DNA from 2 places in the Devosia sp. GW821-FHT12F11 genome. Region 1 is predicted to be linked to the other one. Evidence: predicted binding sites of a transcription regulator. Region 1 holds the regulator's gene; the other holds the start of a gene.
What was found. Region 1 encodes LexA, which represses DNA repair genes until DNA is damaged. Its sites were predicted from a motif close to TGTTCNNNNTGTGTTCNG; they were not measured.
Positions count from the first base shown of each region.

Region 2: the regulator LexA is predicted to act here: its motif matches at 1,222-1,239, upstream of AC1ROK_RS19960 (helicase-related protein).

Region 1 covers NZ_JBXAPX010000009.1:125,243-129,731, reverse strand. The annotation lists gene AC1ROK_RS23900 (MFS transporter) at 1-971, shown strand, start outside; gene lexA (transcriptional repressor LexA) at 1,170-1,892, shown strand; gene AC1ROK_RS23890 (2-dehydro-3-deoxygalactonokinase) at 2,204-3,109, shown strand; gene AC1ROK_RS23885 (2-dehydro-3-deoxy-6-phosphogalactonate aldolase) at 3,113-3,724, shown strand; gene AC1ROK_RS23880 (SMP-30/gluconolactonase/LRE family protein) at 3,721-4,489, shown strand, end outside.
Region 2 covers NZ_JBXAPX010000007.1:59,914-64,402, forward strand. The annotation lists gene AC1ROK_RS19950 (DUF3108 domain-containing protein) at 1-138, shown strand, start outside; gene AC1ROK_RS19955 (hypothetical protein) at 304-717, shown strand; gene AC1ROK_RS19960 (helicase-related protein) at 1,328-4,468, shown strand; gene AC1ROK_RS19965 (RNA-binding S4 domain-containing protein) at 4,475-4,489, shown strand, end outside.

The DNA.
Region 1 (4,489 bases):
CGATTCTCGCCATGCCGATCACCGGCATCCTGACTGCCAAGTGGGGCTGCCGCGCCGTGATCGCCGTCGCCTCGATCATCATGATCGGGGCTTTCCCGTTCCTCGCTATCGCCGACAGCTGGCTCAGCATGGCGGTCGCCATCGCCGTGTTCGGCGCCTCGCTGGGCACCGTCGACGTGGCGATGAACATCCAGGCGGTGAGGGTCGAGCGCGACAGCGGCCGACCGATGATGTCCGGCTTCCACGGCCTGTTCAGCCTCGGCGGCATCGCCGGGGCCGGTGGCATGAGCGCCTTGCTGGCGCTGGGCGGCCTGTCGCCGCTGGTGGCGGCTATCGCCGTCAGCGTCGTGTCGCTGCTGCTGGTTGGCTTGTCGCTGGGCGGGCTGCTGCCCTATGGCGACAATGGGCAGGAGAAGTCGCCGCTGTTCGTTCTGCCCAAGGGCGGCGTGCTGCTGCTCGGCATCCTGTGCCTCTTGACCTTCCTCGCTGAGGGATCGGTGCTCGACTGGAGCGCGGTGTTCCTGACCTCGGTCCGCGGCGCCGATATCGGTCTCGCCGGGCTCGGCTATGCCGCGTTCGCGGTAGCGATGACCGGCGGACGGCTCGCCGGCGATCGTATCCGGATGGCGCTGGGCGAGCGGCGCGTCATCGTGCTTGGCGGCTTGATCGGCGCCATCGGCTTTGCCGTGGTGCTGCTGGTTCCCTCAGCCCATGCCGGCCTCGTCGGCTACTTCCTCGTCGGCGTCGGCGCCTCCAACCTCGTGCCGGTGCTGTTCTCGGCTGCCGGTCGCACCAGGGACATGTCGCCCGGCCTCGCGATCACCGCAGTCAGTACGCTGGGCTATCTCGGTCTGCTCGCCGGTCCCGCACTGATCGGGTTCGTAGCGCACCTTGCCACTCTGCCCTTCGCCTTCGTACTGCTCTCTGCCGCCATGCTGATGGTGGCGGCAAGCTACAAGGTCGCGAAATAGCGACGGCCGCGGACCGGCAGACCGTCCGCGGTCACCGGTCCGAGTGCTGGGAGCCCTTCTTGCCAACAGCTCTCACGAGGACAAAAGCCCCCAAATCGGCGGGCTCGTAACGCAATATTCACCGCTCGATTGCAGAACATAACTGGAACACGTATAACACGTTCAGTCTTTGTTCCGATTCTGCTCACGGAGCCGCCCATGCTGACGCGCAAGCAACACGAACTGCTGATGTTCATCCACGAGCGGATGAAGGAGTCCGGTATCCCGCCCTCGTTTGATGAGATGAAGGACGCGCTCGACCTGAGGAGCAAGTCCGGTATCCATCGGCTGATCACTGCGCTCGAAGAGCGCGGCTTCATCCGGCGCCTGCCCAACCGGGCCCGGGCGCTCGAAGTGATCAAGCTGCCGGATTCGATGAACCCGTCACTCGGCGGCCGCAAGGCTCGCTTCGAGCCCTCGGTCATCGAAGGCAACCTCGGCAAGGTGGCAACACCTCCGGCGCGCCCATCGGCGCCCGTGGTCAACGCCGACTCCTACCGGGCCGTGACCATCCCGGTGATGGGCCGCATCGCAGCGGGCACGCCGATCGAAGCGATCCAGACCCACAGCCATACCATCATGGTGCCACCCGAAATGCTCGGGCCAGGCGAGCACTATGCACTCGAAGTGCGCGGTGACTCGATGATCGACGCCGGCATCTTCGATGGCGATACCGTGCTGATCAAGAAGCAGGACGCGGCTTCGACCGGCGAGATCGTCGTCGCCCTTGTCGATGACGAGGAAGCGACCCTGAAGCGGCTCCGCCGTCGCGGCAATTCCGTTGCGCTCGAAGCGGCCAACCCGGCCTACGAGACCCGTATCTTCCCGCCCGACCGGGTCAAGGTGCAGGGCCGGCTGGTCGGCCTGCTGCGCAAGTACTGATTTACTGACCCCTCCGCCAACTGGGTCCTTGGGTCGGCAGCTTGCCGGCCCTTTTTCTTTGAAGCTGCGCTGCTTTCTTATGAAACCGCGGTCCTTTCTTGGGAAAACAGATTGGCCGGCCGATTATTGCACTAGGGTCGGCCCGGCAAAGACGGTACGGTCCGCGCCGCCACAGGAGGCCTCAGGTGTCTTCAGGCAGCGCCGCCATGCAAATGGCCGTCGCGATCGTACCAGGAGAGTGGACAACCTTCCCGATCGCGCTTTAGCGGCATGGCGGTGCGCAGCAAACATGCAGCGCCAGGGAGAAGGTTTTGGCAGCAGAGGTCGAATGGGTTGCCGTTGATTGGGGCACTTCCAATCTGCGCGCATGGGGCATCGACGCCGGCGGCGAGATCGCCTTCGCGCGCTCGTCGCCGGATGGCATGGGTCGCCTCAGCCGCGAACAGTACCCCGATGTGCTGACCTCGCTGCTCAGCGGTGTCGCCGAGGACATCGAAGACGTGCTGATCTGCGGCATGGCCGGTGCCCGGCAAGGCTGGATCGAGGCCCCCTATCTCGACGCCCCGGCCGAGCTCGGCCGCCTTGCACAGGGCGCGGTGGCGCCCGACATGCCCGGCCCGCTAACCCCCCGCATTCTTCCCGGCGTCTGCCTGCGTGATGTCGGCGCCGAAGACGTGATGCGCGGCGAGGAAACCCAGTTGCTGGGCCTGTCGTCGTTGCTCCCGGGGTTCTCCGGCCTGGCGGTGATGCCCGGCACCCACAGCAAATGGGCGCTGCTCTGCGGCACCAGGCTGGAGCGCTTCTCGAGCGCCATGACCGGCGAGATCTTCGAACTGCTGCGCACCCACTCGGTGCTGCGTCACTCGCTGGGTGGCGAACTCGAGGGCGAAGACCGGGAGCGCGGCTTCGAAGCCGGCCTCGATCAGGGGTTGGAACGTCCCGAGCGGCTGACTGCCACGCTGTTCAAGGTTCGCGCCGGTTCGCTCCTCTCAGGACGCAGTGCACCGTGGTGCGCCGGTTTCCTCTCGGGGTTGCTCATCGGCGCCGAGATCGGCGGCCAGCGCGACTGGATCGGCGAAGCCGAGATCCCATTGGTCGGCAGCGTCGGCCTTTGCGGGCTCTACCAGATGGCTTTCGCCCGGCTGGGCGCCAGCACCCGCATCATCGATGCAACCGACGCCACCCTCGCCGGCCTCAAGGCTGCAAGACAGGCATAGACCATGACCCACCGCCACATCATCGCGATCCTTCGCGGCATCACCCCTCCCGAAACCCTCGAAGTCTGCGACGCCCTGGTGCTCGCCGGCATCACCATGATCGAGGTGCCGCTGAACTCGCCGGAGGCGCTGCGCTCCATCGAGGACGCCGCAAAAGTGTTCGAGGGCCGCGCGCTGATCGGCGCCGGCACCGTGCTGAGCCGCGCCGATGTCGACGCCGTTGCTGATGCCGGCGGCCAGTTCGTCGTCTCGCCAGACACCAATCCGGCCGTGATCGGCGCCACGATCGAGCGCGGCATGACCTCGTATCCGGGCGTGTTCTCGCCCACCGACGCTTTCACTGCCATCCGCTCTGGCGCCACGGGCCTCAAGTTCTTCCCGGCCGAAGTGCTGGGCCCCAAGGGCATCAAGGCGATGAAGGCCGTACTGCCATCAGACATTCCGCTCTACGCCGTCGGGGGCGCCAATCCCGATAATTTCACCGAGTACTTCGCCGCCGGCTGCGCCGGCTTCGGTCTCGGCACCTACATTTTCAAACCCGGCATGTCCGCCGCGGATGTGGCATTGCGCGCCACCGCGGCCGTCGCTGCCTATGACCAGGGAAAACCGCGATGAACACCAAGGCCGAGCTCTTTGTCGACAGCCGCTGCGAGCTGGGCGAAGGCCCGTTCTGGCACCCGCTGCTCGAACGCCTGTTCTGGTTCGATATCCTCAACCAGACCATGCTGAGTGCCGGGACCGATGGCCACATCGTCGACCGCATCACGTTCAAGGACACGGTCAGCGCCGGTGCGGTGATCGACAAACAGAGCCTTGCCATCGCCCAGTCGGGCGCCCTGCTCCGCTACGACTTCGCTACCGATACGACCTCGGTCATCGCCGAGATCGAAGGCGACGTTCCGACCAACCGCACCAATGACAGCCGCGTCGACCGCGCCGGCGGCTTCTGGATCGGCACCATGGGCCGCAAGGCCGAAGCCGGTGTCGGCGGCGTCTACCAGTATCGTGCCGGGCAGACCACCAAGGTGATCGAGAGCATCCGCATCCCGAACTCGATCTGCTTTTCGCCCGACGGCCGGACCGCTTACTTCACCGACTCCGGCAAGATGATCGTCAAATGCGCCACCGACCCGGCGACCGGCCTGCCGATCGGGCCGTGGGAGGACTTCTTCACCATGGAGAGCCCCGGCGGCGCCGATGGTTCAGTGGTCGATTCCGAGGGGTATCTGTGGAATGCGCGCTGGGGTGGCGGCAAGGTCATCCGCATCTCGCCCCACGGTAAGCTCGACAAGGTTGTCGAGGTCCCCGGCGTCAGCCAGGTGAGTTGTCCGGCCTTTGGCGGCAATGACCTCAAGACCCTCTACATCACCACCGCGCGCG
Region 2 (4,489 bases), on a different contig from region 1:
ACCTATCTCGCCAAAAACGAGCGCATCCTCGTCTGGTACGCGCCGCTCAAGGCAACCGGCTACTACATTCCCTACCGGGCGCTGGTGACCACCGAAGCCGGTGACCTTTCGGTGGTGCTGACCGAACTCGCCGAATAGCCACGCCGCCCGCGGAGCGCTTTCAGGAAAAGTTGCAGACTTTTCCGGTTCGAAAGCGCGACCAAATCGAAGACCCAGGCGATGAACGTCAGCTAAACCCTTGCCTCAGCACGCGTTCAAGCGCGCGACGGCATTTTCTCCTCCAAGGCTCGCGCCAAGGAGGAATTGAAGACTATCGTGAAACTCGGCATCGCCGCTCTCGCCACTACGGTCGCGCTCGCTGGCGCCGCCAGTGCCCTCGACCTGAAGATCGCCACCCCCGGCCCGGGCAAGCTCGTGCCGACCAGCATCCAGCTCGGCATCATCTCGCCGCCCAACAACATCTGCCCGGGCAATGGCAAGCTGACCGCCTGGGTCGAGACCAACAAGCCCGGCACCATCAACATCCTCGTGGTGAAGAAGGGCGGCGCCGTCGGCGGTCCCTATTCCGTCACCACGGTCAAAGGCGCCAACGGCATCGTCATGGGCAGCTACACCCAGAACCTGGTGATCAACAACCCGGTCGACGCCGAATACCGCGTCGTCGTCGCCGGCACGCCGATCCAGAGCAACTGGGTCCCGCTCGTCGCCGAGTGCTGATCCCGCGGTCAGCAGAGCTGATCCCGCGGTCAGCGGAGCTGATCCCGCGGTCAGCGGAGCTGATCCGCCCCGACTTCCGCGCCCCGGACCACCGGCAACAGACCCGTGGTCCCTCGTGCCGGCACGCCTCCAAGCGGGGTTGCCGGCCGGGCGGCGGAAATCATGGTTAACCGGACGTTACCAAAATCCGCGTGTCATTCCGGGACGGTCAACGGCTATTTTGCCAACGCGGCAGCGTGAGCAGCCACTGTTCAGGCACCCAAGCCGTGAAGCCGATAAAATTCTTTGCGGGCAAAGGCTTTACGCCTCGTTCACACTTGACCGATTCGAGCCCCGAACCGCCCGAAATTAACCCCTTGGAAACCTTCCTGAACGCGATTTCCGGGGATTGCGCCCAGTGCCACAGGAAAGCCGTGGCGCTAGCGGGTCGCTGACCAAACCACCCACCATATGCTGTAGTGAACAAACACGGATTTCCGAGTCGCAACCGATTCCTTTCCGGTTTGTTCTTCGTTTGTACCAATGGTTAATGCCGACCCGGGTGCTGCCGCTCTTTTGTTTCGCGACGAGACACTCGTTTGTTGGCTTTCGATCACCTAAATAGGGCGCGATGACTCCCGCTTCCGCCTCCTCGCTCAAGGCGATCCTTGGGCCCACCAACACCGGCAAGACCTTCTTTGCCATCGAACGGATGCTGGCGCACCGCTCGGGGATGATCGGCCTGCCCCTGCGGCTGCTGGCCCGCGAGGTCTACCACAAGGTGGTCGACCGGATCGGCGCCCAGCACGTGGCGCTGGTCACCGGCGAGGAGCGGATCGTTCCGGCGAAGCCCCGCTACTGGGTGTGCACGGTCGAGGCCATGCCGCTCGACGTGCCGGTCGAATGCATCGCCATCGACGAAATCCAGGTGGCGACCGATTTCGATCGCGGCCACGTCTTCACCAATCGCCTGCTGCATGCACGCGGCATCAGCGAAACCCTGCTGCTCGGCGCCGCCACCATGACGCCGCTGATCCGCGCCCTGCTGCCGGACGCCGAGATCATCCAGCGCCCGCGCTTTTCGGAGTTGCTCTACGCCGGTTCGAAGAAGATCTCCCGCCAGCCCAAGCGCTCGGCCATCGTCGCCTTCTCGGCCACCCAGGTCTACGCCATCGCCGAGCTGATCCGGCGCGAGCGCGGTGGCGCCGCCGTGGTGATGGGGGCACTGTCGCCCCGCACCCGCAACGCCCAGGTCGACCTGTACCAGAACGGCGATGTCGATTTCCTCGTCGCCACCGATGCCATCGGCATGGGCCTCAACCTCGACGTGCACCACGTCGCCTTTGCCGACGACCACAAGTTCGACGGCCACCAGAGCCGGCAGCTGACCCCGGCCGAGTTCGGCCAGATCGCCGGCCGCGCCGGCCGCCACATGCACAACGGCACCTTCGGGGTCACCGGCCACGCCCCCGATTTCGACGAGGAACTGGTCAAGCGCCTCGAGACCCACGATTTCGAGCCGATCCGGGTGGTGCAATGGCGCAACGCCGAGCTGGATTTCGCTTCGATCGAGGACCTGCGACATAGCCTCGATCAGACGCCCACGCTCAGGGGCCTGACCCGCGTCCCCATCGCCACCGACCAGCATGCGCTGGAGTTCGTCGCCCGCAACGAGGCCGGCGTCGCGGCGAAAGGCGAGGCGGCGGTGCGGCTGTTGTGGGAGTGCTGCGGCATCCCGGACTACCGCGATATCTCGCCGGCCCAGCATGGCGAGATCATCACCCGCATCTATCTCGACCTCACCCGCCACCGCCATGTCGATGCCGACTGGATTGCCGAGCAGGTGCGGTTCTGCGACAATGTGACAGGCGACATTGATACGCTTTCCAATCGGATCAAGCAGATCCGGACATGGACCTTTGTCGCCAACCGCAAGAACTGGCTTGAAGACCCCGCATATTGGCGCGAAAAGACCCGGGACATTGAAGATCGACTGAGCGACGCCCTGCACGAGCGTCTCACTCAACGTTTCGTCGATCGTCGCACTTCGGTGCTTATGCGCCACCTGAGAGACAAGCATATGGTATCGCCTGAAATTAACGACCGCGGCGAGGTGAGCCTCGAAGGCCACCTGATTGGCTCCATCGAGGGCTTCCGCTTCACCTTGGCCCGGTCGGAAGGTGGCGATGCCAAGGGCGTAGCGGCGGCCGCCGCGCAGGTCGTGGCGCCTGAAATCGCCAAACGCGCCGAGCGTGTCGCCGGCGCGCCTAACGAAGAACTGGTGCTCGCCACCGACGGCTATGTGCGCTGGCGCGGCCAGGTGATCGCCAATCTGGTCGAGGGCGAACAGCTGTTCACCCCGCGCCTCATCATCCTTGCCGATGAGAGCCTCACCGGCCCCGATCTCGAGCGCGTGCAGGACCGGCTGAACCTGTGGCTCCGCCACCTGGTCAACACCCAGCTCGAAAGCGTGCTGTCGCTCGAAGCGCCGGCCGATCTCGAGGGCGCCGCCCGCGGCGTCGCCTATCGGCTGTACGAGAACCTCGGCATCCTGCCGCGCAGCGCCGTGGCCGAAGAGGTCAAGGGTCTCGACCAGGACGTGCGCGGCAAGCTGCGCAAGCTCGGCGTCAAGTTCGGCGCCTACCATATCTACGTGCCGCAGAGCCTGAAGCCGGCGCCGCGCGAGCTGGCGCTGATCCTCTATGCGCTGAAGCACGGCGGCGTCCGCCAGCCCGGCGTCGCCGAGCTGCCGCAGATCGTGCTGTCGGGCCGCACCTCGTTCCTCATCGACCCCGAAGTGAACGTGAAGCTCTATGAGCTCGCCGGCTTCAAGGTCGCCGGGCGCCGCGCCGTGCGCGTCGATATCCTCGAGCGGCTCGCCGATATCATCCGGCCGCTGATCGCGCTGAACCCGGTGACTCACCAGGGCGAGCTGCCTCCGGGCGCTGCCGAAGGCAATGGCTTCCGCGTCACCGTCGAGATGACCTCGCTGCTCGGTACCGCCGGCGAGGACTTTGCCTCGATCCTCAACTCGCTCGGCTACCGCGTCCGCCGCACCCCCAAGGTCGCGGCAGCGCCGATGGCGGAGACGACTGAGACCACCGAAACGATCGAGACCATCGAGACCATCGAGACAACAGAGACCGTGACGACCGCCGCGCCGGCCGATCCCGCGGTTGCCGATGCCGTCGACGCAGTGCTCAACGCTGCGGCCGCCGAGGCGGTCGAGGGCGCGGCCCCGGCGGTCGAAACTGCCGTGGCGGTCGAGGCAGAGGCCGCTGCCATCGAAACCGCCACCACGGATCTGGGTGCACCGGCGCCGGCCGAGGCGGACAAGCCGGCCGAGCCCGAGTTCGACGAGGTCTGGTTCCCCGCTGGTCGCCGCCCCGACAATCCGCGCCACGGCGGTGCCCGCAGCCGCGGCCCGCGTGTCGAGGGGGCGGAAGGCGCCGCCGAGGCGGAAAAGTCCGAGCGTCCGCAGCGCAATTTCCGTCGCCCCGACCGTCCGGAAGGCGGCGACAAGGGCGACGCCAAACCCAGCCGCCCGCGCTTCGAGGGTCGCCGCGACGGCCAGCGCCAAGGGGCCGGCAACAGCAATGGCGGCGGCAAGCCGTTCGAGAACAAGGGCGGCAAGCCCGGTGGCAAGCGCTTCGACAAGCCGCGCGAGGACTGGAAGGAACACCGTCCGCGCGAAGACCGGAAGCCGCCGGTGCTCGATCCGAACTCGCCCTGGGCTGCGCTCGCCGCCCTGCGGAACCCCAAGTCGGAATAGCGGCGCTTGGAGAAGCAGCGG